4 regions of the Pseudomonas sp. B611 genome follow, and region 1 is predicted to be linked to each of the others. Evidence: predicted binding sites of a transcription regulator. Region 1 holds the regulator's gene; each other region holds the start of a gene.
The links. The regulator sigma-54, encoded in region 1, starts transcription at its own class of promoters, with help from an activator protein. The targets are predictions, from matches to a motif close to ANTGGCATNNANNTTGCTNT.
Positions count from the first base shown of each region.

Region 2: glnK (P-II family nitrogen regulator) is a predicted target of sigma-54. The motif match lies at 3,095-3,114, and genes of this name have one in related genera.
Region 3: ACZRMO_RS14255 (circularly permuted type 2 ATP-grasp protein) is a predicted target of sigma-54. The motif match lies at 5,009-5,028, and genes of this name have one in related genera.
Region 4: ACZRMO_RS09740 (circularly permuted type 2 ATP-grasp protein) is a predicted target of sigma-54. The motif match lies at 857-876, and genes of this name have one in related genera.

Region 1 is NZ_JBUZST010000001.1:225,674-232,745, reverse strand. Features, by position in the region: gene lptB (LPS export ABC transporter ATP-binding protein) at 1-157, shown strand, start outside; gene ACZRMO_RS01120 (RNA polymerase factor sigma-54) at 342-1,835, shown strand; gene hpf (ribosome hibernation-promoting factor, HPF/YfiA family) at 1,911-2,216, shown strand; gene ptsN (PTS IIA-like nitrogen regulatory protein PtsN) at 2,229-2,693, shown strand; gene rapZ (RNase adapter RapZ) at 2,696-3,553, shown strand; gene ACZRMO_RS01100 (HPr family phosphocarrier protein) at 3,570-3,842, shown strand; gene ACZRMO_RS01095 (ZIP family metal transporter) at 3,880-4,773, opposite strand; gene ACZRMO_RS01090 (superoxide dismutase) at 4,807-5,418, opposite strand; gene ACZRMO_RS01085 (hypothetical protein) at 5,420-5,863, opposite strand; gene ACZRMO_RS01080 (class II fumarate hydratase) at 5,891-7,072, opposite strand, start outside.
Region 2 is NZ_JBUZST010000002.1:352,534-359,605, reverse strand. Features, by position in the region: gene ACZRMO_RS06640 (HAD family hydrolase) at 1-297, shown strand, start outside; gene sutA (transcriptional regulator SutA) at 492-827, opposite strand; gene ACZRMO_RS06630 (ammonium transporter) at 1,176-2,513, opposite strand; gene glnK (P-II family nitrogen regulator) at 2,548-2,886, opposite strand; gene ACZRMO_RS06620 (accessory factor UbiK family protein) at 3,309-3,572, shown strand; gene ACZRMO_RS06615 (YifB family Mg chelatase-like AAA ATPase) at 3,790-5,298, shown strand; gene ACZRMO_RS06610 (benzoate/H(+) symporter BenE family transporter) at 5,309-6,538, opposite strand; gene pdxR (MocR-like pyridoxine biosynthesis transcription factor PdxR) at 6,644-7,072, shown strand, end outside.
Region 3 is NZ_JBUZST010000005.1:332,245-339,316, forward strand. Features, by position in the region: gene ACZRMO_RS14235 (acetyl-CoA C-acetyltransferase) at 1-208, opposite strand, end outside; gene ACZRMO_RS14240 (c-type cytochrome) at 860-1,666, shown strand; gene ACZRMO_RS14245 (transglutaminase family protein) at 1,812-2,615, opposite strand; gene ACZRMO_RS14250 (alpha-E domain-containing protein) at 2,612-3,562, opposite strand; gene ACZRMO_RS14255 (circularly permuted type 2 ATP-grasp protein) at 3,567-4,976, opposite strand; gene ACZRMO_RS14260 (ribonuclease E inhibitor RraB) at 5,378-5,719, opposite strand; gene ACZRMO_RS14265 (hypothetical protein) at 5,933-6,169, opposite strand; gene ACZRMO_RS14270 (START domain-containing protein) at 6,273-6,878, opposite strand; gene ACZRMO_RS14275 (YkgJ family cysteine cluster protein) at 6,920-7,072, opposite strand, start outside.
Region 4 is NZ_JBUZST010000003.1:329,148-336,219, forward strand. Features, by position in the region: gene ACZRMO_RS09730 (hypothetical protein) at 1-96, opposite strand, end outside; gene ACZRMO_RS09735 (hypothetical protein) at 108-653, opposite strand; gene ACZRMO_RS09740 (circularly permuted type 2 ATP-grasp protein) at 1,053-2,462, shown strand; gene ACZRMO_RS09745 (alpha-E domain-containing protein) at 2,465-3,415, shown strand; gene msrA (peptide-methionine (S)-S-oxide reductase MsrA) at 3,556-4,248, opposite strand; gene ACZRMO_RS09755 (cytochrome c biogenesis protein DipZ) at 4,392-6,095, opposite strand; gene msrB (peptide-methionine (R)-S-oxide reductase MsrB) at 6,128-6,628, opposite strand; gene ACZRMO_RS09765 (response regulator transcription factor) at 6,888-7,072, shown strand, end outside.

The DNA of each region.
Region 1 (7,072 bases):
ACTGATCACCGACCACAACGTGCGTGAAACCCTCGATATCTGCGAAACCGCGTATATCGTCAACGATGGCCAGTTGATTGCCGAAGGCGACGCCGAGACTATCCTTGCCAACGAACTGGTGAAGGAAGTGTACCTGGGTCACGAGTTCCGCCTGTAAACACCGTGGTGTCACGGCCGCTGCCAAGATGCGCGGGAGTCAATGAAAACCTCTGGATTTTTATTGTTACCGCGCTCTAGGCAAAGCCCGCGATATCAGGCATATAATTTGCTTATGTTTGGCGCTCACGCGCCCTGTCGTGGATGGCGCATTGCGCCGGCGAATAAGGTGTTAAGCCCCTGCCATGAAACCATCGCTAGTCCTGAGAATGGGCCAGCAGCTGACGATGACACCGCAGCTGCAACAGGCCATCCGCCTGCTCCAATTGTCGACCCTGGACCTGCAACAGGAAATCCAGGAGGCCCTGGAGTCCAATCCGATGCTCGAACGCCAGGAAGAAGGCGACGACTTCGATAATGCAGACCCGCTGGCCGACAACATCGAGCAAAAACCCAACTCCGACGTGCAAGAACCCTCCTATCAGGAAACCGCCCCAACGGTGGATAACCTGGAAGAAGGCGAATGGAACGAACGCATTCCCAATGAGCTTCCCGTGGACACCGCCTGGGAAGACGTCTACCAGACCAGCGCCAGCAGCCTGCCCAGCAACGATGACGACGAGTGGGACTTCACCACCCGCACCTCCGCCGGTGAAAGCCTGCAGAGCCATCTGCTGTGGCAACTGAACCTCGCGCCGATGTCGGACACCGATCGCCTGATCGCCGTGACCCTCATCGACTGCATCAACAACCAGGGCTACCTGGACGAGACGCTGGAGGAGATCCTCGAAGCGTTCGACCCGGAACTGGACATCGAACTGGACGAGATCGAAGCCGTCCTGCACCGCATCCAGCAGTTCGAGCCCGCCGGCATTGGCGCCCGCACCCTCAGCGAATGCCTATTGCTGCAACTGCGCCAACTGCCCGCCAAGACCCCTTGGCTCGCTGAAGCCCAACGCCTGGTCACGGATTACATCGACCTGCTGGGCAGCCGCGACTACAGCCAGCTGATGCGCCGCATGAAGCTCAAGGAAGACGACCTGCGCCAGGTCATCGAGCTGGTGCAGAGCCTCAACCCGCGCCCAGGCTCGCAGATCGAGTCCAGCGAAGCCGAATACGTGGTCCCTGACGTGATCGTGCGCAAGGACAACGAGCGCTGGCTGGTGGAGCTGAACCAGGAATCGGTGCCGCGCCTGCGGGTCAACCCGCAATACGCGGGCTTTGTGCGCCGTGCCGACACCAGCGCCGACAACACCTTCATGCGCAATCAGTTGCAAGAGGCGCGCTGGTTTATCAAGAGCCTGCAGAGCCGCAACGAAACCCTGATGAAAGTCGCGACCCAGATCGTCGAGCACCAGCGCGGCTTCCTGGAGTACGGCGATGAAGCGATGAAACCGTTGGTGCTGCATGACATCGCCGAAGCGGTTGGCATGCACGAATCGACGATTTCACGGGTGACCACGCAAAAATTCATGCATACCCCACGGGGCATTTATGAGCTGAAATACTTTTTCTCCAGCCACGTCAGTACCTCCGAAGGCGGCGAATGCTCGTCCACGGCGATCCGCGCGATCATCAAAAAACTGGTTGCCGCGGAAAATCAGAAAAAGCCATTGAGTGACAGTAAGATCGCTGGTTTACTGGAGGCACAAGGCATTCAGGTCGCCCGTCGAACCGTCGCCAAGTACCGCGAGTCCCTCGGGATCGCGCCTTCCAGCGAGCGTAAGCGTTTGATGTGACGGGCGGGCCACAGCGTTCCAGTGGCAGGCGCTTTTGCCTGCCGCTTTATGCACTGGCAACGAAGGAGAAGCTGTATGCAAGTCAACATCAGTGGACACCAACTGGAAGTGACCGAACCGCTGCGCGCCTATATCGGCGAAAAACTCAAAAGAATTGAGGGGCATTTCGACAAGATCACCAACGTGCAAGTCATCATGACTGTCGAAAAGCTGAAGCAGAAAATCGAAGCCACCTTGCGTATACCCGGCGGGGAAGTAGTCGCCAATGCCGAGCATTCAGATATGTATGCCGCCATTGACGACCTGACCGACAAGCTGGATCGCCAAATCAAAAAGCATAAGGAAAAGCAGCAGAGCCTTCTCCAGGGCACTGGCCGCTAACACTCCCCACCCATGATTCGACTTGAAACCATCCTGACCCCCGGCCGTTCCCTCGTGAACGCGCCGGGTGGCAGTAAAAAGAAAGCCCTCGAACAAATTGCCAACCTGATCAGCCGCGAAGTGCCTGACCTGGAGATGCAAGATGTGTACGAGGCTCTGATTGCCCGTGAAAAACTCGGTTCCACCGGTTTTGGCAACGGCATCGCCATTCCCCATTGCCGCCTCAAAAGCTGTGAGGCACCTGTCAGCGCCCTGCTGCACCTGGACGCTCCCATCGATTTCGACGCCATCGATGGCGCACCGGTTGACCTGCTGTTCGTCCTGCTGGTCCCGCAAGCCGCCACCGATGCGCACCTGGAACTGCTCCGGCAGATCGCCAGCATGCTCGACCGCAAGGAAGTACGCGACAAACTGCGCAGCGCCAGCAGCAATGAGGCGCTGTACCAGGTTGTCCTGGATGAACAGAACGGGCAGTAATCATGCGTTTGATCATCGTCAGCGGCCGCTCCGGCTCGGGTAAAAGCACCGCCCTCAACGTTCTTGAGGACAACGGTTTCTACTGCATCGACAACTTGCCCGCCGGCTTGCTGCCGGAGTTGGCAGAGCGCGCGCTGATCCACACCGAACTGGCGCAGCCCCTGGTGGCCGTTTCGATCGATGCCCGCAACCTGCCCAGCCACCTTGAGCGGTTCCCGCAACTGCTTGAGGAAGTTCGCGCCAAGCACATTCATTGTGATGTGCTGTACCTGGACGCCGACGAAGAGACGCTGCTCAAGCGCTTTTCCGAAACCCGCCGGCGCCACCCCCTCAGCAGCCCACATCGCTCCCTGGCAGAAGCCATCGAAGACGAAACCAAGTTGCTGGGGCCGATCATCGACCTCGCCGACCTGAAAATAAACACCACCAGCCTCAACCTGTACCAGCTGCGCGACGCCATCAAGCTGCGCCTGCTGAACCAGCCGGAGCCTGGTACTGCGTTCCTCGTCGAGTCGTTTGGCTTCAAGCGTGGCATGCCGGTGGATGCCGACCTGGTGTTCGATGTGCGCTGCCTGCCGAACCCCTATTGGAAACCCGAGCTGCGTGAGCAGTCCGGGCTGGACCAACCCGTGGCCGATTACCTGGCAGCGCAGCCGGATGTCGAAGAGATGTTCCAGGATATCTCCAGCTACCTGCTCAAATGGCTGCCGCGCTTTGCTGCAAGCAATCGGGCGTATGTCACCATTGCCATTGGCTGCACCGGCGGCCACCACCGCTCGGTCTACTTGACCGAACGCCTGGGCCAGGTGCTGCAACAAACCCTCAAGAACGTCCAGGTTCGCCACCGCGACCTTAGCTGAAAGGATCACCCCCGCGATGCCCGCTCTGGAAATTGAAATCATCAACAAGCTGGGCTTGCATGCCCGGGCTTCTGCGAAGTTCGTCGGCGTCGCCGGGCAGTTCCCTTGCCAGATCCGTGCGGGGCGCACCCCGGAATCCATGGTCGATGGCAAAAGCATCATGGCCATGATGATGCTGGCCGCCGGCAAGGGCACCAGGATTCACCTGAAGACAGAGGGTGAGCAAGAGCAGGAAGCGATGGACGCCCTGGTGGCGCTGATCAACAACTTCTTTGATGAGGGTGAGTAAACTCACCCTTTGAGGCGGGCGTGAAGTCGCAACGACTTCAGCCCAATGCGGTATCCATCACCATCATCAAGCAAAAACCGATACACAACCCCAGGCTGGCAAGCTTTTCGTGACCGTTGCGCCGCGATTCGGGGATCACTTCATGAGTCACCACCAGCAACATCGCCCCGGCCGCCAACGCCAGCCCGAGTGGCAGCAGCACCTCTGCCAGGCTCACCAACCAGGCACACAGCACGGCGAATACCGGCTCGACCAAACCTGAAGCCGCACCGATCAGGAACGCCTTGACCCGCGACATCCCTGCCCCGGCCAATACCAAGGCAATCACCAGGCCTTCGGGTACATCCTGCAAGGCGATGCCCATTGCCAGGCTATCGGCATCAGGCATACCGCCGCCTGCCGAAACCCCCACTGCCATGCCCTCCGGGATGTTATGGGCAATGATGGCAAACACGAACAGCCAGATACGCGGCGGTATCACCGGGTGATCCGGTGTCCCCACCAACATTTCCGGGCTCGCGCCGGAGACCTTGCGATCAACCAGATACAGCCCGAACGCGCCCAGCATGATACCGAAGCTGATTAACCCACTGGCGCCCCAGGGCGTGAGCCCCAGGCTTTCAGCAGCGGCGATCCCCGGCACGATCAGCGAAAAGGCTGTCGCCGCCAGCATCACCCCGGCACCAAAACCCAACAATGTGTCGCTCAGCGCTACCGGCATCCGTCGTATGACCAGTACGGGCACCGCGCCAAGCGCCGTGCCCAGTGCGCAAATCGATCCACCTTGCAGGGCGCGCAGGATGCGCGGCTCCAGGTTCAGCCAGTCCAGCCCATGGGCCACCAGCAATGCAGTACCTGCCAATAGCAGCAGCGAGCCAAACGCATAACGAAACATTCGCCCGCTGCTGATCGCCAGTGTTTCAATGCCCATAGTCGGCCTTAGATCTTGTTGTGGTGGTAAATGTCAGGCCAAGGCGGCCTGATAGCGTGCGGCGACTTCCGGCCAGTTGATAACGCTGTAGAAGGCGTTGATGTATTCCGGGCGACGGTTCTGATACCGCAGGTAGTAGGCGTGCTCCCAGACGTCCAGGCCGAGGATCGGCGTATTGCCATTCATCAGCGGGCTGTCCTGGTTACCGCTGCTTTCCACTACCAGGGTCTTTTGCGGGGTTACGCTGAGCCAGGCCCAACCGCTGCCGAAACGGGTCAAGGCGGCCTTGGTGAAAGCTTCCTTGAAGCTGTCGAAACCACCCACTTGCTCATCGATAGCCTTGGCCAGCGCGCCTTCAGGCTTGCCGCCGCCTTTGGGCGACATCACTGCCCAAAACAGCGAATGGTTGGCATGGCCACCACCTTGGTTGATCACGGCGGCACGCAGTTTTTCCGGCAGCTGCTGCACGCTGGACACCAGTTTCTCGACCGGCCAGCCCGCGAATTCGGTGCCCTCGACAGCAGCGTTGAGGTTGTTGATGTAGGTCTGGTGGTGCTTGGTGTAGTGAATCTCCATGGTTTGCGCATCGATGTGCGGTTCCAGGGCGTCGTAGGCGTAAGGCAAGGCAGGCAAGGTGTAGGACATATCAATGTGCTCCGTAATAAGGACTGTTGCGAGTCGACGCATCCTGTTGCGCCGCGGTACCACCCAGCAGGCGATGGGTACGCGGGTACTCGCCGTGATCGCTGATGAAGTTCAACAGTTCGACGTAGGTCTTGCTGCTCTGGCGCAGCGCCGCCTCACGCAATTGCGGGGTCAGGCGCGGGTCCTGCATCGCCTGCAGCAGGCGCTGGTGGATAGCGCAGAGGTATTCCGCACTTTCCTCCGGCTGGTTCAGGCGCAGATGCAGGTCCGCCAGGTTGTGATGGGAAATGACGCAAGCCGCCACTGCTTCGTCGGCATCCGCCCAACGTTCGAACAACACTTGGGCCAGGGCCAGGGCTTGCAAATAGGCCTCGCGAGCATCAACCAGTTCGCCCGCCATAAAGCAGCGATTGGCCCGTTCGATCGTGCGTTTCCAGTGCTCCATGGTGAGCCTCCAAAGCAGGGTCGGTGATTACACGCCGCCGGCCGTGAGCTTTTCCGGGTCCAGCAGGACTTCCAGTTGGCTACGGGGCAAGTCGGTGTGTTCAAGGGCCACATCAATCACCGGGCGGCCTTGTTGATAGGCTTTCTTGGCGATTTCAGCGGCCTTCTGGTAGCCAATGATCGGGTTGAGTGCAGTGACCAGGATCGGGTTACGCGACAGCGCTTCCTTGAGCTTGGCTTCGTTGACCTTGAAGGTGGCAATGGCCTTGTCCGCCAGCAAGCGGCTGGAATTGGCCAGCAGCTCGAGGCTGCTGAGCAGGTTCTGGGCGATGATCGGCAGCATCACGTTCAGCTCGAAGTTGCCGGATTGGCCCGCGACAGTGATGACCGTGTCATTACCGATCACTTGCGCGGCGACCATGGCGGTGGCTTCCGGGATCACCGGATTGACCTTGCCCGGCATGATCGAAGAGCCCGGTTGCAAGCCTTCCAGCTCGATTTCACCGAGGCCGGCGAGCGGGCCGGAGTTCATCCAGCGCAGGTCGTTGGCGATTTTCATCAGCGACACGGCGGTGGCTTTCAACTGGCCGGAGACGGCGACGGCGGTGTCCTGGGAGCCAATCAGCGCAAACAGGTTTTTGCCCGGCGTGAAGGTCACGTCGGTCAAGCTGCTCAGCTGCTGGCTGAAGCGCGCGGCGAATTCCGGGTGGGCGTTGATCCCGGTGCCGACTGCCGTACCGCCTTGGGCCAAGGCCTGCAAGCTCGGGAGCAAATCCTGCAAGTGACCGATGTTGGCCTTGAGCTGCTGCGCCCAGCCATTGAGCACCTGGCTCATGCGCACCGGCATGGCGTCCATCAGGTGCGTGCGGCCGGTCTTGATGAACGGGTGGACTTCCTCCGCCTTGCGCTCGATCACCTGCACCAGGTGCAGCAACGCCGGCAGGGTTTGCTCATGCAGGACCAGCGCAGCGCTGACGTGGATGGTGGTCGGAATGATGTCGTTGCTGCTTTGGCCGCAGTTCACGTGGTCATTGGGGTTGACCGCCTCGCCCAGCAAACGGCTGGCCAGGGTCGCGATCACTTCGTTGGCGTTCATGTTGGAACTGGTGCCGGAGCCGGTCTGGAAAATATCCACCGGGAAGTGCTGCATGAAGTCGCCTTCGAGCAAGCCCTGGGCGGCATCGACGATGGCCTTGCCCTGCCCTTCAGT
Region 2 (7,072 bases), on a different contig from region 1:
GTGCAGCGTGTCGGGCTGGCCGATTACTTCCATTTTGCCCTGCGCGCCGAAGATATCGGCATCGCCAAGCCGGATGCGCGATTGTTTCAGGAGGCGATGAAGCGCGGTGGGGTGGACGCCAGTGCGGCGGTGCATATCGGTGATCATCCGGGGGATGACATTGCCGGGGCGCAACAGGCGGGGCTGCGGGCGGTGTGGTTTAACCCGATGGGTAAGGTGTGGGATGCGGATAAGCGCCCGGATGGCGAGATTCGTAACCTGGCGCAATTGCCAGAGTTGCTGCGCAGCTGGCAGTAACAGCGAAGATCAAAACTGTGGGAGCGGGCTTGCTCGCGAATGCGGTGTATCAGTCGGCACATCAGTGACTGACAGACCGCATTCGCGAGCAAGCCCGCTCCCACATTTGGTATGCGGTGGGCCTTAGGAATTTATTCCGGGCATGAAAAAGCCCGCAGCGACGGCGGGCTTTTCTTACAAGCAGGTGGCTGACCTCAGATAGGTCGGCTGCCGTACTTGTTATCCGGCTTCTTCGGTGGATCGGCCACCACGTTGGCCTCGACTTCCTGCACTTTGCCGCCTTTAGCGAGGAATTCTTCCATCGCACGGGCCAACGCATCGCGCTCTTTGTTCTTGGCTTCAACGCTTGGCAGTTCGTCTACCGAAACAGCGGCCTTGGCTTTGCCTTTGGCTTTCGGTGCTGCGTCGTCACCGCCACCGTCTTCGGCTTCGTCGGCACCGTCGTCAACGGCTGCAGCGTCAAGACCTTCATCGGTCTCGTCGTCATCACCTACTTCGAGGTCGTCGTTTTCCAGATCATCGTCGCTCATGTTCTACCTCATGACTTGCGAAAAGCAGATTAGTTATAGCCCAGCTTCATCCCCTGTCGAGGCCGCCGGAAAAAAATCAACATCCACTGGATAACCAGTGGCTTATGCCCCATCACCGTGAAAGGTGGCGAGGACTTCACAAGCAGCGCCATGATCACGCTGCTCGCCCAGATAAATACAGTTTTGCGCCCATCGGCGCGCATTCTAGCGCGCTCTGGGAAAAAACAAAGTGCCGAATACGCCTACATGCCTGTAAGACATTCGCATGCAGGGACGCGCCGTGTGCTCTCTCTCACAAACACCAGACAAAAAAATGCCCGGCAAGCCGGGCATCTTTTTTTCGCGTACTTACAAGTTGTAGCCGCGTTCGTTGTGTTGCGCCAGGTCGAGGCCAACAGCCTCTTCCTCTTCGGTGACCCGCAGGCCCATGACCATGTCCAGCACCTTGAGGATGATGTAGGTCACGATCGCCGTGTAGATCACGGTGAAGCCGACGCCTTTGCACTGGATCCAGACCTGTGCAGCCACGTCAGTCACAGTGCCGAAGCCGCCCAATGCAGGGGCTGCGAACACACCGGTGAGGATCGCACCGACGATACCGCCGATACCGTGCACGCCGAATGCGTCCAGGGAGTCGTCGTAGCCCAGCTTGCGCTTGAGGCTGGTGGCGCAGAAGAAGCAGATCACACCGGCAACCAGGCCGATCACCAGGGCGCCCATCGGGCCTACGGTGCCAGCGGCCGGAGTGATTGCCACCAGGCCGGCTACCACGCCCGAGGCAATGCCCAGTGCGCTTGGCTTACCGTGGGTGATCCACTCGGCGAACATCCAGCCCAGCGCCGCAGCAGCAGTAGCGATCTGGGTGACCAGCATCGCCATGCCGGCAGTGCCGTTGGCCGCGGCGGCGGAACCGGCGTTGAAGCCGAACCAGCCGATCCACAGCATGGCTGCACCGATCAGGGTGTAACCGAGGTTGTGCGGTGCCATTGGGGTGGTCGGGAAGCCTTTACGCTTGCCGAGCACGATGCACGCCACCAGGCCAGCCACACCGGCGTTGATGTGCACCACGGTGCCGCCGGCGAAGTCCAGCACGCCCCAGTCCCACATCAGGCCACCGTTGCCGCTCCAGACCATGTGTGCAATCGGCGCATAGACCAGGGTGAACCAGATAGCCATGAAGATCAGCATCGCGGAGAACTTCATGCGCTCAGCGAAGGCACCGACGATCAGGGCCGGAGTGATGATGGCGAAGGTCATCTGGAAGGTGATGAACACCGCCTCAGGGAACAATGCCGCAGGCCCGGTGATGCTGGCCGGGGTTACGCCCGCCAGGAACGCCTTGCCCATGCCGCCGAAGAAGGAGTTGAAGTTGACCACACCCTGTTCCATACCGGTGGTATCGAACGCGATGCTGTAGCCGTAGACAACCCACAGGATGCTGATCAGGCCAGTGATGGCGAAGCACTGCATCATCACCGACAGAATATTCTTGGAGCGGACCATGCCGCCGTAGAACAGCGCCAGGCCAGGGATAGTCATGAACAGCACCAGTGCGGTGGCGGTCAGCATCCAGGCGGTGTCGCCGGAGTTGAGGACTGGAGCAGCCACTTCGTCTGCCGCCATGGCCAGGCTTGGCATTACGATGGACAACAGGGCTCCGAGCCCTGCGAATTTACGCAGAGTCATATTGTTTTCTCCTGGGGCGTTGGGGTTTGGCGGCTTAGATTGCGTCGGTATCGGTTTCGCCGGTACGGATGCGAATAGCCTGTTCCAGATTGACCACGAAGATCTTGCCGTCACCGATCTTGCCGGTGTTGGCCGCCTTGGTTATCGCCTCGATAACCCGGTCAAGATCCTTGTCGTCAATGGCGACATCAATCTTCACCTTCGGCAGGAAATCGACCACGTATTCCGCGCCGCGATACAGCTCGGTGTGACCCTTCTGCCGACCGAAGCCTTTGACCTCAGTAACGGTAATGCCCTGCACGCCGATCTCGGACAACGACTCGCGTACATCGTCCAACTTGAACGGCTTGATGATGGCAGTGACTAGCTTCATGAAAACTCTCTCCCGAATTGGTGGACTTGCCCCAGGAAAACAAACCCGTCTCAAGTCTAAGCGCAGTGCCTGGCTTTGTAACGCGTCGTCGCGAAGGCAATTGCCTTTGTGACGCCAGCGATCCACTGGTGACGAAACCTGTACCCCTGATCCGTCGGCGCACTGCATTCGTCACAGCGACTGCATCAGTGCATGGGTCATGATCGTCTAAGCAGAAACCTTGCCAGCTCCGTAAAAATCACTGAAATCAGTCCTTTGCCCACGTTTGCCCAGCTGCGGGGTGTTTTGACGACGGCAATGCGCACAAAAACAGTGCGCCGGTGTGCGGCGCGCTGCGCGAAAAGCGTGCGCTGGCGGCGGTAAAAAAGACTATAGACGCCGCGTGATACACTGCCGGCCAACAGTTTCTCGGAATATTTCCCATGCTCGCGCCCAAAGACCTCCTCGACGCCCTGAGCGGCCACGCCTCTCGCCTGTTCAGCGGCGAAACCCCGCTGCCCCGCAACGAAATCGAAAGCCAGTTCAAGGCGCTGCTGCAAAGCGGCTTCAGCAAGCTCGACCTGGTGAGCCGGGAAGAGTTTGACAGCCAGATGGTCGTGCTGGCCCGCACACGTGCGCGGCTGGAGAGCCTGGAAGCGAAAGTCGCCGAACTGGAAGCGCGACTCACACCGCCACCTGCTGAATAAACGCGGTCCATGTGGGAGCGGGCTTGCTCGCGAAGGCGGTCTGTCAGTTACTGATGTGCTGACTGACCCGCCGCATTCGCGAGCAAGCCCGCTCCCACATTTGATCTGCATCGTCCTCCAGATACGTTCTGTAAAACCTCCCTCCATCGATAGTTTCACTCCTCGTCTACCCTTGAAAAACCCGCAGGAAGCGGCCTCTCCATTTCAAGGAACGATCATGTCCCTCGCCATCGTCCACAGCCGCGCCCAGGTCGGCGTCGAAGCCCCGGCGGTCACCGTCGAAGTGCATATGGCCAATGGTTTGCCGTCGCTCACCCTGGTGGGCCTGCCCGAAACCGCCGTCAAGGAAAGCAAGGACCGCGTACGCAGCGCCATCCTCAATAGCGCGCTGCAATACCCTGCCCGCCGCATCACCCTCAACCTCGCGCCCGCTGACCTGCCCAAGGACGGCGGGCGTTTTGACTTGGCGATTGCCCTGGGCATTCTGGCCGCCAGTGTGCAAGTGCCGGCGCTGATGCTCGATGAGGTGGAGTGCCTGGGCGAACTGGCGCTGTCCGGCGCGGTACGTGCGGTGAAGGGTGTATTGCCAGCGGCATTGGCGGCACGCAAGGCCGGGCGCACCGTGATAGTGCCCAGGGCGAATGCCGAGGAGGCGTGCCTGGCGTCGGGCTTGAAGGTGATTGCGGTGGATCACCTGTTGCAGGTCGTGGCGCATCTGAACGGGCACCAGCCGATTGAGCCTTACAGGTCCGATGGCTTGCTGTACTTGAACAAGCCCTACCCGGACTTGAGCGAAGTGCAGGGCCAACTCGCGGCCAAGCGCGCCCTGTTGATTGCGGCAGCAGGCGCACACAACCTGCTGTTCAGCGGGCCTCCCGGAACGGGCAAGACCTTGCTCGCCAGCCGCCTGCCCGGTTTGTTGCCGCCACTGAGCGAACAGGAAGCGCTGGAAGTGGCGGCGATTCAATCCGTGGTCAGCCTGGCGCCCCTGAGCCATTGGCCGCATCGCCCGTTTCGTCAGCCCCACCATTCGGCGTCAGGGCCGGCCTTGGTCGGCGGCGGAACAAAGCCGCAGCCAGGGGAAATCACCCTGGCGCACCACGGCGTTTTGTTTCTGGACGAGTTACCGGAGTTTGATCGCAAGGTGCTGGAGGTTCTGCGCGAACCTTTGGAGTCGGGGCACATCGTCATCTCCCGCGCCCGCGACCGAGTGAGCTTCCCCGCGCGCTTTCAATTGGTGGCCGCGATGAACCCCTGCCCCTGTGGCTACATGGGCGAACCCAGCGGGCGCTGTCGTTGTACGCCGGAGCAAGTCCAGCGCTATCGCAACAAACTCTCCGGGCCGCTGCTGGACCGGATCGACCTGCACCTGACCGTCGCCCGGGAGACCACCGCGTTGAACCCGGCGCCGCAAACCGGCGACAACACGGCCACCGCGTCGGCACTGGTGGCCCAGGCCCGGGAGCGCCAACAAAACCGCCAGGGCTGCGCCAATGCATTCCTGGATTTGCCTGGGTTGCGCCAGCATTGCGCGCTTTCCAAGCCAGATGAAGCATGGCTGGAAAGCGCGTGCGAGCGGCTGACCCTGTCCCTGCGCGCCGCGCACCGGCTGCTGAAAGTCGCGCGCACCCTGGCGGACCTGGAGCGCGTGCAGACTATCGGTCGCCAACACATTGCCGAAGCCCTGCAATACCGGCCAGCAGCGTGCAGCCAGGCTGATCACTGATAGGCGAGCCTTATCGCGTGGAGCCCTTGATCGAAACGTCTGCTGCCGCCTTTCTCCTTGGCAGGCGGCCATTGAGCAGGACATACGCTGCCAGCCCGATCAACAGCCCCCAAAACGCCCCGCCTATGCCCAACAGGGTGATGTTGGCGGCGCACGCCAGAAAGGTGATCAGCGATGCTTCACGGGATTTGGCATCAGCCATGGCGCTGGCCAGGCTGGCGCCGATGGTACCGAGCAGGGCCAGCCCGGCCAGCGTCGTAATGAAGGTGGCCGGGAACGCCATGAACACCGCGGCCAGCGTCACCCCGAAGACTCCGATGAGGATGTAGAACACACCTGCGGCAACCCCCGCGATCCAGCGCTTGGATGGGTCCTGCGAGGCTTCCTTGCCGGTACAGATGGCGGCAGTGATGGCCGCCACGTTGAACGCGTGGGAGCCAAAAGGCGCCATTAACAGTGAGCCCAGCCCCGTCACCGTGAGGATCGGGTTGGCGCTGATCTTGAAGCCATCGTTGCGCAGCACCAGCATGCCCGGCATGTACTGCCCCGTCAGTGTGATCAGAAACAACGGCAGTGCCACGCTGAGCAGCGCATTGAGCGAGAACTCCGGCTGGGTGAACACCGGCGCCGCCAATTGCAGCGATAGCCCCGAAAGATCCACACGCGCCTGCGTTAACAAAAACGCCAGCCCCAGCACCAAAATGCCTACGACGGCATAACGTGCGGTAAACCGCTTGAGCAGGATGTAAGCGGAAATCAGCAACCCGACCAACACTGGGTCGAGGCTCATGCCCGCAAACGCGCCGACCCCGAACGGCAGCAAGATACCGGCGAGCAGCGCGGCGGCGATGCCGGGCGGAATCAAGCGGATGAGTTTTTCGAAACAGCCCGACAACCCCAGCAACACAAAGGCGGCAGCTGACAGCATGTACGCACCGACCGCCTCGGCGTAGGGCGTCGTGGACAACGCAACCACCAGAAACGCCGCGGCGGGTGTCGACCACGCGGTGATGATCGGCTGGCGGTTTGCCCAACTCAGATACAACCCGGTGACGCCAACGCCAATCGACACCGACCACACCCACGATGCCGTCAGCTCAGGGCTGAGCCCCGCAACCCTGGCCGCCTGGAACACCAGGATAAAGGTGCCGCCATAATTGACGAGCACCGAAATGAGCCCGGCAATCACCGGGTGGAACAGGTCGCGCCAGCGCAGCGGCGACGATAGCGAAGAGGACATGGGGCTTTGCTCCTTGCGGTGGATAGGTGATAGCGGCAAGCGTTAAAGTCTACGGAGAGACTGGCCTGCCTCTACCGGCCAATTCATCAAGGATGAGCAGACCGCATGGCAAAAACATTCGAGCTGGAAACGCTGCAAATGCGGCTCAATGATGCTGAATTCCGCCTGCTGGACCTGCATCAGCGAATTCAGCGCGCATTGCGGGCGCTGATCCTCGACGGCGCACTGGCGCCCGGATTGAAACTGCCGGCGACGCGGGTATTGGCGAAATCACTGGGGCTTGCCCGCGACACGGTGGAAAACGCCTACGTGCAGTTACACCGCGATGGTTTCATCGTGCGGCGCGCAGGCTCTGGCAGTTATGTGTGCGATGCCATCGGCGCAGAATTGCGCGGCGCCTCACGCCGACGCATCAAGGCCAAGGAAGCCAAAAGCAGCCAGGTGGCAGACGGTGCCGGCTTGAGCCAGCGCGGGCAAATGATCCTCGACAGCGGTGGCGTGAACGATCAACAGGTCATCAAGGCGTTTGCCACC
Region 3 (7,072 bases), on a different contig from region 1:
TGGCGATGTCGGCGCCCTGGTCGCCCACGGGGGTGACGCAGCCGAGGACGATGTCATCCACCTGGCGCGTGTCGAGGTCCGTGCGCTGGGCCAGCGCACTGAGCAGGCCGGCCACCAGGTTTACCGGCTTGACGCTGTGCAAGGCGCCATCTGCCTTGCCTTTGCCACGGGGCGTGCGTATCGCATCAAAGATCAAAGCTTGGGTCATGACTTCCTCGAACCGCTTGTGCATGTGTGCCCCTTACCTTAGGCCCGATTGACACGGTTTCAATGACGGATGCGCTCATTGCTTTTGACCCCCACGCTCGGACGAACGGTAGGCAGTGGAAGCGATCAGCGGGTTAATCGTTTTAGCTGTCTAGCCAACGGTCTGGCGCCAAGATGGCGTTACGCCTCATGCCTTTTTTAGCGCAAATATTGATTAGCTGATATGAAATGGATCTAAGCCACGCAGAACGAGGGCTCTAAGGTTGAATCAGTAGGAGGCTGCTGCCGGGTTTTGCTGGAGCAGCTGTAAGAAAAGTGTCACGCCACAGCGCAATACTGAAATTGACCGGCACGTATTTGACGCTCAGGAATAACAACAAAAGGCAGTCAGCCATGTTCAAACATTCGAAAGTACGTCAGGCGGGACTTATTCTGTTCGCCACCACACTGATTCTGATCTTGCCCAATCTGACCAAGGTCATTGGGTGACCCTTCAGCCCACACATTCCGTGCACACACAGCATCAGGACTGCAGCTTTTGGCAGCTCCTGCCGGGACATTGCGCATAGCGGTCCTGTTGCAGGAGCTGTCTTTTTGCCTGCGCATTTCCGGTATCGTGGGCGCCATCGCCACTTTGTATCGGGCCTTCCTCTTGAAATCGATCCTCGCCCTCCTCGCCTTGTTCTTTACCCTGCCGGTCGCGGCGGCGCAATTGACCGTCGAACTGGACCACGCCAGCAAGACCTGGCAGACCGCCGAGCTGCTCAAACACCCGGATGCGCAAACGGTGCAGATCGTCGATGACGTTTCCTACAAGCGCAGCATGACCTATCGCGCAGTGCCCCTGGCGGTGCTCCTACCCGGCCTTGACCCGCAGAGCCATCTGCAAGCGGTTGCCCTGGATGGGTTCGCGGCCGAACTCGCTGCTGCCCCGTTGCTGGAGAAACGTGGCGCCCGCGCCTGGCTGGCGGTGGAAGACCCGGCGCATCCGTGGCCCGCACTGGCGCCGGGCAAACCGAGCGCCGGGCCGTTTTACCTGGTGTGGACGGACCCGCAAGCCGGCCATATCAGCCCGGAGCAGTGGCCCTTCCAGGTTGCCGTGATCAAGCAGTTGAAGGGCGTGGCCGAGCGGTTTCCGGCCCTGTTGCCGGACCCGAAACTGGCCGCCGATGATCCGATCAACCGGGGCTTTGCGCTGTTCCAGAAGAATTGCCTGGCCTGTCACCGGCTCAATGGCGCGGGCGATGCGCAGGTGGGGCCGGACCTGAATACCCCCTACAACCCCACGGAATATTTCGGCGGCGATTTCCTCAAGCGTTATATCCGTGACCCACAAAGCCTGAGGCATTGGCCTCAGGCGAAGATGCCGGGGTTTGCGGCCAATGTGTTGCCGGACAGCGAGTTGGAGTTGTTGGTGGGCTACCTGAAACATATGTCGGGGCGTAAACAACAGCCCTGAGCCCAGCGCAGTCCCCCTGTGGGAGCGGGCTTGCTCGCGAAGGCGGTGGGTCAGTCAAAGATGTTCTAACTGATCCACCGCCTTCGCGAGCAAGCCCGCTCCCACACAAGCCAGCGTCCACAGTTGATCTGCTCCGCTCTGCCGATTACTGTTGCTGCACCGCAATCACCGGCGTCGGCGCCACAAACACCTTGGCATGCATCTGCTCATGCCCGCCGCCACGACGCATGCCGCGCACCGGGCAGGCGTCGAGGTAGTCCAGGCCCACGGCGAGCTTCAGGTGCCGCTCGGGTCGTGCGAGCTGGTTGGTCACGTCAAAGCTGTACCAGGCGTCATCCAGCCAGGCTTCGGCCCAGGCGTGGCTGGCCAGGTGCGCAGTGTCTTCCGTGTACAAATACCCCGACACATACCGCGCCGGCACCCCCAGGCTGCGGGCGCAGGCCAGGAACGCGTGGGTGTGGTCCTGGCACACGCCCGCGCGGCCGGCGAAGGCTTCGGCGGCGCTGGTGTCGACTTCGGTGGCGCCGGGTGTATAGACCATCGAGTGGTTGAGGGCCTGCATCAGGTCGATCAATGCGCTGCGGTCGCGACGTTGCTGGCAGTGCTGCCGGGCAAAGCCGCGCAGAGCCTCGTCGGCCTCGGTCAGGCGTGTGCTGCGCAAGAAGGGGAACGCGGACTGGCTCTCGTGTTCGGCCTCGCGCAGCTCGTCGATGTCGACCTGGCCACGGGCGCCGATGATGATGGCGTCGTGGGGTTCGTCCAGGGTCAGCACGTGCAGGATATTGCCGAACGGGTCCACTTGGGCGCGCACCGGGCGTGGCAGGTCGAGTTGCCAACTGAGGACGTGCTGGCGCTCGCTGTCGTGGGGCGTAAGGCGCAGGTATTGGATGCTGGCGCGAACCTGGTCGTCGTAGTGGTAGGTGGTTTCGTGGCTGATGGAGAGTCTCATGCGGCCTCCAGGTAGGAACTGTAGATGGCGTCGCCCAACTGGCGTACCAAGGGGATAAAGTCGGTCAGCCAGGCGTGCAGGCCTTCCTCGAGGATTTCATCGATGGCGGTAAAGCGCAGGCGCGCGTCCATCTCGGCGGCCAGGCGCTGGGCCGGGCGGCCGTTGAGGCCGGGCAGGCTGGCGAGGATCTGGTCGATTTCCTCGCTGCAGGCGCGCAGCGAACGCGGCACATCGGCACGCAACAGCAGCAACTCGGCAACTTGCCGCGCGCCAGGCGCATCACGGTAGATCTCGGTGTAGGCCTCGAACGACGACAGCGCGCGCAGCAAGGCGCTCCATTGATAGTAGGCGTGGGCCGTGCCGTCGGTGACCGCTGCGGCCTGGTCACCGGCCATTTCGTAGCGCGCATCCAGCAGGCGCAGGGTGTTGTCGGCCCGCTCGATAAAGGTGCCCAGGCGAATAAACCGAAAGGCATCGTTGCGCATGATGGTGCCGTAGGTCGCGCCGCGAAACAGGTGGGAACGTTCCTTGACCCATTCACAAAAGCGGCTCATGCCGTAGCGGCTCAGGCCTTGCTGGGCGATATCGCGAATATCCAGCCAGGTGGCGTTGATGTTTTCCCACATGTCGGCGGTGATTCGCCCACGCACTGCATGGGCGCTGGCCCGCGCTGCGCCGAGGCAACTGTAGATACTCGCCGGGTTGGCCGCATCCAGGGCAAAAAAGTGCAGCAGGTGTTCGGCGTGCAGCTCACCGTGACGCTCGCGGTAGTCATCCAGCGTGCCAGTGATCAGCAGCGGCATCGCCAGTTCATGCAGGCCATCACCGCGCCCATCCTGGGGCATCAGCGACAGCGAATAGCTGACATCGAGCATGCGCGCGAGGTTTTCCGCGCGCTCCAGGTAGCGCGACATCCAGTACAAATCCGAGGCAGTTCTACTCAGCATGGCATCAGTCCTCCACCACCCAAGTGTCTTTGGTGCCGCCGCCCTGGGACGAGTTGACCACCAGCGAGCCTTCGCGCAGTGCCACGCGGGTCAAGCCGCCCGGCACAACGCGGGTTTCCTTGCCGGACAAGACGAACGGGCGCAGGTCGATATGGCGCGGCGCGATACCGTTTTCGACAAAGGTCGGGCACGTGGACAAACACAAAGTGGGCTGGGCGATATAGGCGTGGGGCTTGGCCTTGATACGCGCGCGGAAGGCTTCAATCTCTGCCGCTGTGGAGGCAGGGCCCACCAACATGCCGTAACCGCCGGAGCCTTGGGTTTCCTTTACGACCAGATCCGGCAGGTTGGCCAGCACGTGGGACAGTTCGTCGGGCTTACGGCACTGGAAGGTCGGAACGTTCTTCAGGATCGGTTCTTCATCCAGGTAAAAACGGATCATATCGGTGACGAAGGGGTACACCGACTTGTCATCCGCGACCCCGGTGCCGATGGCGTTCGCCAGCACCACATTGCCGCAGCGATAGGCCGCGAGCAGGCCGGGCACGCCGAGCATGGAGTCGGGGTTGAACGCCAGCGGATCGAGGAAGGCATCGTCGAGGCGACGATAGATCACGTCCACCGCTTTGGGGCCGTCGGTGGTGCGCATGAAGACGCGGTCGTCGCGCACAAACAGGTCGGCGCCTTCCACCAGTTCCACGCCCATCTCCCGGGCCAGGAAGGCATGCTCGAAGAACGCGCTGTTGAAGCGCCCCGGCGTCAGTACCACCACGCTGGGGTTGTCCAGGGAGCTTGAGCTTTTCAGGGTGTCGAGCAGCAGGTTGGGGTAATGATCGATGGGGGCGATGCGCTGGGCGGCGAACAGTTCGGGGAACAGACGCATCATCATCTTGCGGTCTTCGAGCATGTAGCTGACGCCGCTCGGGGTACGCAGATTGTCTTCTAGTACGTAGTAGGTGCCGTCGCCATCACGTACGAGATCGACCCCGGAGATGTGGGAATACAGATCGCGATGCAGGTCCAGGCCCTGCATCGCCAACTGGTACTGCTCGTTGGCCAACACCTGCTCGGCGGGGATGATCCCGGCCTTGATGATGCGTTGCTCATGGTACAGGTCGGCGAGAAACATGTTCAGCGCCTTGACCCGCTGGATGCAGCCGCGCTCGACGATCCGCCATTCGCTGGCAGGAATGCTGCGCGGGATCGTGTCAAAGGGAATGAGGCGCTCGGTGCCCTGTTCGTCGCCGTAAAGGGTGAAGGTGATCCCGGCGCGGTGAAACAGCAAATCGGCTTCGCGCCGGCGCTGGGCCAGCAGTTCAGCAGGGGTTTCGGCCAACCAGCGGGCGAATTCGCGGTAATGGGGGCGGACCAGCCCTGCCCCATCGTACATTTCATCGTAATAAGTGCGGATCATGCCGTACTCCTTGTCACCCGGACGCAAGAACCATCGCAAGGCCCGTGCCAGCGGCATAAACACTTAAAAATCAGTGAGTTGAATAGAAACAGAAATCCAGCCGCACCGTCCTGGTGCGCAGAATGCCCGCTGTCCTGTCGCACGCTTCATCGCAATGCGGGCTTTGACTATCAACAGCATAGTCAGAGTTGATTTCACTGCCCGGCCCAGCCTGCGGATAATCGCGCTCATCTGCTGAACACGCGCCTTTGCGCACATCGCTCTTCCCTTTAGGCCACCCTCGTTGGGTGGCTTTTTTTTTGGTGCTGAAAAAGGTCGCGCAAGTTCCGAAAAGTTTTCCTACGGCACAAACAAAATCGGCCGACCCAAAGGTCAGCCGATACGCTGTGTTTCTCATACTGCTACATGGGTAACCCACGCACCTCCTGCTTGACGCCCCAGCCTTCGATGATCCCGCCCAGCGGTTCGACCACGGCTTCAAAGTCTTGCTCGAAGTCGCCTATGCCGTCGTAGGTGGCAAACATGATCTTGCTCAGTTCCAGGTACCAGGCGCCATCGTCGCGCGCACTGACCTGGGCATTCAGGGATTCCCCACGAAACTCACCCGCAGCCCTGCGCGCCCGTTCCTCATCCGGAAAAATCGCGTAGAACTCGATGGGGTGAAAACGCGAGAAGTCGAAGCCGCCTTCTTTCATGCGGCGCAGAACGTTGGTGCTGATGTCTTCTTGATAGGCTGTGCTCATGAAAAGTGCTCCTCTAACCGATGGATAGACTTTCCGTGCTTCCCGAAGCCCACGCCGTAATAGCGTGGGTACTACGGCAATAACAACACCGCTGGAAAACAAGCATGTAGCTGACAAGACCAGACCTTAGCGATTCATTCGCTGATCTCGATTGCAGAGTAGCGCGAAGCTATCACCTCCACCAGAGGCGCTTTAATAGCAAACAGGGAATGTTCAGGCGGCAGGCGAGATGTCGAGGATTTGAATGCTGTTCTGGTCTTTGAGGATCTTGACGGTTGGCTCGGGCTTGCGCCCCTCAAGGTCGTTGAGGTCAAGTTCGGCGGCGACCGGCACCAGCTTGTTGCGGATCATGTGTGCCGCATCTTCGAGGCTGGGCTTCTGCTCGCAGGTGAACTGCTCGACGGACTTCACGCCGTGATCATCAACGAAGGTAATCTGCCACTTTTGCATCGGTGCCTCCTCGATAAAACCCATGTGTGGGCTTACCTCTATCTGGACCTTGGGGGGGCGGCAAACGTTCCACCCAAGGTAGGAGACACCTGATCAGCTGCGTTTACTTCTCAGCGTGTTCTTTCAAGGCTTTCAAGGTGTTGAACGGCGCGTCTACAACGAACTTGTTGGCCAGCCACGAGGGCACGCTGCCACCTGGCTCGGTGTGCACCTGGTAAGTGACTTCGGTCTGGTTGTCGCCTTTGGGCGTCAGTTTCCAGAAACCGTCCACTTGGGCGACACGTACGTAGCCTTTTTCTTCAGGTTTGTAGGTCGGTACGCCTTCCAGCTTACGGGTCAGCGAGCCGTCGGCCGCCTTGGTGGTGGTGATGTGCAGGTAGGAATCACGATCCGTCACAGGGAACGGGGCCTTGAATTGGGTGTAGGTCCAGCTCTCGTCGCCTTTCTTGTCGACCAGCTTCTGGGATTTGCACTCGTGGATCCAGGCACAGGCACCCGCTACGTCTTCTTGGAGGGCAACGATTTTTGCCACAGGCGCCTTGATCACGGTCACACCGCGATACGCCTTGTACTTGGAGCCGGCGACTTCGCTCAACGACACCTTGATCCCGTCTTCGTCCTTGGCGACCTGCCAATCCTCAGCCTGGGCAGTGGCAGCAAACATCACCGTAAAACCGCACAACACAGCCATTCGTTTCAGCGAACCCATTGTTGTATTCCTTATTGTTGAAGTTCCGATAGTAAAGCCCATCAAGCCGCCGTCATCTGCTCCCACCAGCCGATCAACCGGATCGCGTCGGCCTGGTCGGTGCCGCAGACCTCGATATCCGCCTTGAAATCACTGCACACCGCCGGTCGCTCCGGTTGCCCGAACAGTTGGCACAGCTGTTCGACCGACAGGTG
Region 4 (7,072 bases), on a different contig from region 1:
GAGCGGCACCTGCGCATCATCCATCAACGATCCCGGGTCTTCGTTTCCCGGATCGTTGAGCTCCTCGTCCAGTTCGTTCTCACGTTCATCTGACATGACCTGCACCTCTATGAACCCGGGTTATCCACCTGGATATAAAACGCATACGCCCCCAGCAACAGCCAGAACACCATGAATAACCACGGCGCACGCATAGAGAATAGCAGCGACTTGCGATAGCCCTTGTGGGACGACTCGGTCTCGCAGAACAGAGGCGAATCGTCATACGCCAGGCCCATCACCGGCTCGCTGCGCAGCAGTTCGCTTTGCTTGTAGTGCCAGTGGTCGATGATGTCGTACGCCGCGCGAATCCCCGGCCAAGCGTTCAGCGAACTGAAGATGCCGAGCAGCACCAGAAACACCGGCACCACCAGAGTGAACAGCTTGCCCCACTCGGGGTTGAGGTTGCCCATGCCCGAGACGAAGGCAATGACCAGGAAGGATTGCGCGGTGAGGTAGGCATCGGTGCGGTTGGCCAGGATCGTCGTTTCGTATTGGATCTCACGGCGGTAGAAGTCCAGGCGGTCCTTGGGCGAGCCGAAGATCTTGGCGTTGTGTTCACTGTGGTCGGTCAGTGCCGTTTCCGGGGACTGAGGCGAGATGATTCTGGGCACGGCGGTGCTCCAAGAAGATTCGAGAGACGTTAGAAGAACGGCACTTGCCCGAAGTTCAAGTTCGTTCATGCACCAATCCAAGGCAACCCACGCACCTAACTGTGGCGAGCGAGCTTGCTCGCGCTGGAGTGCGCAGCGCTCCCACGTTTTTGCGGCCGCTGCGCAGCCCAGCCGGAGCAAGCTCCCTTGCCACAACTACGGGTTTCGGCACAGGCATTGCTTTAGCCCTTCATCACTGCCCGTACACAGGAGCGTTCGTTACCCCCCGACCCAGAGCCGACCCCATCAGAAAGTAAGGACCAGGCCCAGTGGCATCCTTAGCCACGGGCTCATAAAAACATGCGTTTTTCAAAGCGGCAGTGCCACCCAAGCGTCCCTCGGCACTGACAAGGTACTGGAATGGCTCGATCTTTCTTCGATGAAATGAATGACGCAAACGGTGTGTGCCGTGCGCATTATCAGGAATTCTCCCGCTGGTTGGCCAATACGCCACCGGAACTGCTGGCCCAGCGTCGCCGCGAAGCCGACTTGCTGTTTCACCGCGCCGGGATCACCTTCACCCTCTATGGCGACGAGCAAGACACCGAGCGCCTGATCCCCTTCGATATCATCCCGCGCAGCATCCCCGCCAGTGAGTGGAGCGTGATCGAGCGCGGCTGCATCCAGCGCGTCACCGCCTTGAACATGTTCCTCGCCGACATCTACCACGACCAGCGCATCATCAAGGCCGGAATCATTCCCGCCGACCAGGTGCTGGGCAACGAGGGTTACCAGAAAGCCATGGTCGGCCTCGACCTGCACCGCGATATCTACTCGCACATCTCCGGCGTAGACCTGGTGCGCGACGGCGACGGCACCTACTACGTGCTTGAAGACAACCTGCGCACCCCCAGCGGCGTGAGCTACATGCTCGAAGACCGCAAGATGATGATGCGCCTGTTCCCCGAAGTATTTGCCAAGCAACGCATCGCGCCGGTGGACCACTACCCCAACCTGCTGCTGAAAACCCTGAAAAGCTCCAGCCGCCTGGACAACCCCAACGTCGTGGTACTTACCCCTGGCCGCTTCAACAGCGCGTTCTTTGAACACGCCTTTCTCGCCCGGGAAATGGGCGTGGAACTGGTGGAAGGTGCCGACCTGTTCGTGCACGACCTCAAGGTGTTCATGCGCACCACCGATGGCCCCAAGGCCGTGGACGTGATCTACCGGCGCATCGACGACGCGTTCCTCGACCCGCAGGCGTTCAACCCCGAATCGATGCTCGGCGTGCCCGGCCTGGTCGCCGCCTACTGCGCGGGCAACGTGGTGCTGGCCAATGCCATCGGCACCGGCGTGGCCGACGACAAGTCGATCTACCCCTATGTGCCGGAGATGATCCGCTTCTACCTCGACGAAGAACCGGTGTTGCAGAACGTACCGACCTTCCAGTGCCGCAAGCCCGATGAGCTGTCCCACGTACTGGCGCACCTGCCGGAACTGGTGGTCAAGGAAACCCAGGGCTCCGGTGGCTACGGCATGCTGGTGGGCCCGGCGTCCACGGCCGCCGAGATCGAGGACTTCCGCCAACGCATCAAGGCCCGTCCCCACGCCTATATCGCCCAACCCACGTTGAGCCTGTCCACCTGCCCGACCTTTGTCGAAAACGGCATCGCCCCCCGGCATATCGACCTGCGGCCGTTCGTGCTGTCGGGCAAGGAAACCCGCCTGGTGCCCGGTGGCCTCACGCGCGTGGCCTTGCGTGAAGGCTCGCTGATCGTCAACTCGTCGCAAGGCGGCGGAACCAAGGACACCTGGGTGGTGGAGGGCTGATTATGTTGAGTAGAACCGCCGCAGATCTGTACTGGATGTCCCGCTACCTGGAGCGCGCCGAGAACCTGGCGCGCATGCTGGAAGTCAGTTATTCGCTGTCGCTGATGCCCCAATCCGGGCGCAGCGATGGCCTGGATGAACTGGCGATGTCGCTGCTCAGCAGCGGCACCCTCGACAGCTACCTGGAGCGCCACAAACAACTGGATGCCGAGCGTATGCTGCACTTCTTCGCCCTCGACGAAGAAAACCCGGCGAGCATCTACAACTGCCTGCGCGCCGCTCGCGGCAATGCCCACGCAGTACGTGGGCGCATCACCGCCGATATGTGGGAAAACCTCAACGCCACCTGGCTGGAAATGCGCAGCATCGCTGCCGGTGGCCTGGCGCGGCATGGCATCAGCCACTTCTGTGATTGGGTCAAGCAACGCTCGCACCTGTTCCGTGGCGCCACGTCGGGGACGATCATGCGCAACGACGCCTACCGGTTTATCCGCCTGGGCACCTTTGTCGAGCGCGCCGACAACACCCTGCGCCTGCTGGATGCGCGCTACGAGATGTTTGGCGAAGAGTCGGAGGAAGTCAGCGACGTCTCGGCGCGCGGCTATTACCAGTGGAGCGCCCTGCTCCGCGCGTTGTCGTCGTTCGAGGCGTATACCGAGCTGTACCCGAATGCGCTGAATGCGCGCTCTGTGTCCGAACTGCTGTTACTGCGCAGCGACGTGCCGCGATCCTTGCATGCGTGTATCGAGGAATTGAGCCACATCCTCGCCGACTTGCCCGGCAGTTATGGGCGCACAGCGCAGCGTTTGGCAGCGGAGTTCGAAGCGCGGCTGAGGTATACGGGGATTGATGAAATTCTGGAAGACGGCCTGCACAGCCGGCTGACGGACTTTATCGACACCGTGCGCGAGTTGGCGCGGGCGATACACAGCTCTTACCTCGAAGTGGTCTAAACCACACAGAGGAACAAAATGTGGGAGCGGGCTTGTGTGGGAGCGGGCTTGCTCGCGAAGGCGGCGTGTCAGTCAATAGATTAGTTGGCTGACCCACCGCATTCGCGAGCAAGCCCGCTCCCACATTGGTTTTGCGGTGTTTATTGGGTTTTCACCAACACCGGCTCAGCGCTGTACTGCTCAGGAAACAGCTTTTTCAACTGCGCCACCTTCGGCAAATCATTGATCACGATGTACGGGTAAGACGGGTTCTCGGTGAGGAAATCCTGATGGTAGGCCTCTGCCGGGTAGAACGGCTTGCCCATTTCAATCGTGGTTGCGATCGGTTTACCAAACGACTTCGCAGCATCCAGTTGCGCGATATACGCCTGGGCGACTTTTTGCTGTTCGGCATTCTGCGCAAAGATCGCCGAACGGTACTGCGTGCCGGTATCCGGGCCCTGGCGGTTGAGTTCTGTGGGGTTGTGAGCTACCGAGAAGTAGATCTGCAACAGCTTGCCGTAGCTGACTTTGCTCGGGTCATAGGTGACGGACACCGCCTCGGCATGGCCCGTATCGCCCACGCTGACAGACTCGTACTGCGCCGTGCCCGCCGCGCCGCCATCATAGCCGGAGACTGCGTTTTTTACGCCTTGTACGTGCTGGAAAACCCCTTGTACGCCCCAGAAGCAGCCGCCGGCGAAGACAGCGGTTTGCAGGTTGGCCGAGGCTGGCAGGTCCAGGGCGGGTGGTGCGATGACGACGGCATCGTCGGAAGAACCAAAAGAAAAGGCCTGGGCCTGGCCGATAAAGGCAACCAAGGCCAGTGCAGGTAGTAATCTGAGAACTTTCATAAATCTCACTCCAGAACACGGTCAACTGTGGGAGCGGGCTTGCTCGCGAATGCGGTGGGTCAGTCAGCATTTCAGTGGCTGACACACTGCATTCGCGAGCAAGCCCGCTCCCACATTGATTGGGTTGTCAGTTCATAAATCGGTTAGCCAAAGGTAAAGGCATACGCCGCCACATTCGGGTCCAGAAACTCAATGCTGAAAGTACGGTCCTGCACCTCACCCGGCTGACGCACCAGTTGGTACAAGCGCTGTTCTGTCACCGTGCCCGTACCATCCGGCGCGACATCCGTGCCGTGGGCATCGCCTGGGGCCTTGCCGTCGACCGTGACCTTGAAGCGCACCGGCTTGCCATCCGCGCCAGGCGCCAGCACCAGATGCAAGTCACGGGCGTGGAAGCGGTAGACGATGCGCCCACCGGCCTGCTCCAGCGTGACTTGCTGGCCGCCGACGTTCCATTGGCCTTCCAGGGTCCAGTTGTTCAACGCCAAGGGGCCGGACTTGACGAAGTTCTCGGCGCGCTGCGCGCCCAGGTAGGTTTCCGGCGACTGCACGGTGTTCAGGTCCGGCGCCTGTTGCACGCCCTTGGCAGCCACGTCGATCAAGCCGCCCGCGACGTTTTGTGCGCCGGCCTCGCGCAGCAGTTGCTGGATCACCCGCTCCGATTCGGCATAGTCGCCCTCGCCAAAGTGGTGATAGCGAATCTGCCCGTTGGCATCGGCAAAGTAATGCGCCGGCCAGTACTGGTTGTTGAAGGCGCGCCAGATCTTGTAGTTGTTGTCGATGGCCACCGGGTAGGTGATCCCCAGGTCCTTCATGGCCTGGGTGACATTGCCCACATCCCGCTCAAAGGCAAACTCCGGGGCGTGCACGCCAATCACCACCAGACCCTGGTCGCGGTACTTCTCGGCCCAGGCTTTGACGTAAGGCAGGGTGCGCAGGCAGTTGATGCAGGAATAGGTCCAGAAATCCACCAGCACCACTTTGCCCTTGAGGGCTTCGGCACTCAGCGGCGCGCTGTTGAGCCATTGCACGGCGCCGTCCAACGGCGGCAGCGCGCCTTCGATCGGCAGCGAATCGCTGTTGTGGTTGGCCGCCATCATCATCGCCCCACCCTGCGCTGGCGGCTTGGCGTTCAGGCGGTCCACCAGGCTTTGTTCCAGGCCACCGGTGGACGCTGTCGACAAGCGCGACAGCACGCCGGTGTCCAGGCCTAGCGCAATCGCCGCGACACCCACCAACATCAGCGCACCCAGGCCGCGACGCAACCACTCACCGGCGCCCAGGGACTTCTTCATCAAGCCAAAGACTTTACCGCCGACCAGCAACGCCAGCGCCAGGGACGTCGCCGCACCGGCGGCGTAGGCCAGCAACAGTAAGGTAGTGCCGATATTGGCGCCCTGCAGCGCCGCGCCGGTCAGCAGCAGCCCGAGGATTGGCCCGGCGCACGGCGCCCAGAGCAACCCGGTGGCCACGCCGATCAGGAACGAAGCGCTTGCACGCGGCCTGGCGTCGGCCCCGGCGGCCTCCGACAAGCGACTGCCGGCCGCCACCAGCGGCCGTGTCAGGCGTTCCGACAGCTGTGGCAGCAGCAGCGTGAGCCCAAACAGCGCCACGCAAAGCAACGCGAGCCAGCGCCCGTATTGATTGACTTGCACCACCCAGCCGCCGCCCACGGCGGCCAGCGTGGCCACCAGGGCAAATGTCACCGCCATCCCCGCCAACAGCGGCAAGCCACTGCGCAAAAACGGCTGCCCGGTGCGAGCGAAGACAAAAGGCAGAACCGGCAGGATGCACGGGCTGACGATGGTCAGCACGCCGCCCAGGTACGCGAGGAGCAGAAGCCACATGGGATAAGACCTTATAAGAAAGAGACATCGGCTTAAGCCGCCGTGAACGTCATGGCCGCGCCATTCATGCAATAGCGCAGGCCCGTGGGTCGTGGGCCGTCGTCGAACACATGCCCTTGGTGACCGCCGCAACGGCGGCAATGGATTTCGTTGCGCGCCATGCCAAAAGAACGGTCGGTACGGCTGGCGACTGCGTTGTCCAGCGGCTGCCAGAAACTCGGCCAGCCGGTATGGCTGTCGAACTTGGTGGTGGACGAGAACAGCGCCAACGCGCAACCGGCGCAGGCAAAGGTGCCGGTGCGGTGTTCATCGTTGAGCGGGCTGCTGTAAGGGCGCTCGGTGCCCTCCTCGCGCAGCACGGCGTATTGCTCGGCGCTGAGCAGGCTGCGCCACTCGGCGTCGCTGTGGCTGACCTCGAAGGTTTCAGCCGCCTCGGCTTCGCTGACCAGGTTGAGCTGTTTCAGCAAGCCACCGGCAAGGACGGCGACACCCAGGCCACCGCCGGCCAGCAGGATTTGTCTGCGTGAGTACATAGGTTTCTCCATTCAAGGCCCTGTGGCGAGGGAGCTTGCTCCCGCTCGACAGCGCAGCTGGAGCCGGCTTTTTGGGAGCGCTACGCACTCCAGCGGGAGCAAGCTCCCTCGCCACATACAAGCCCTTCCCCAACTGCAATGACACCATCCTGCCCCTCGACCGGTCGCCAAATCCTCACGCAGAGTTAAACAATTCGTGATAACTACACTGAGGCAAAAGCCGCACAATGCGCCGACTACAAGCCAAGGTTTCGCTTACATGGATCAGCCCAAACGTGTCCTGGTGGTCGAGGACGATGCCCATATCGCCGACTTGATCTGCCTGCACCTGCGTGACGAGCAGTTTGACGTGGTGCACAGCGCCGATGGCAACGAGGGCCTGCGCCTGCTGGAGCAAGGCGGTTGGGATGCGCTGATCCTCGACCTGATGCTCCCTGGCGTGGA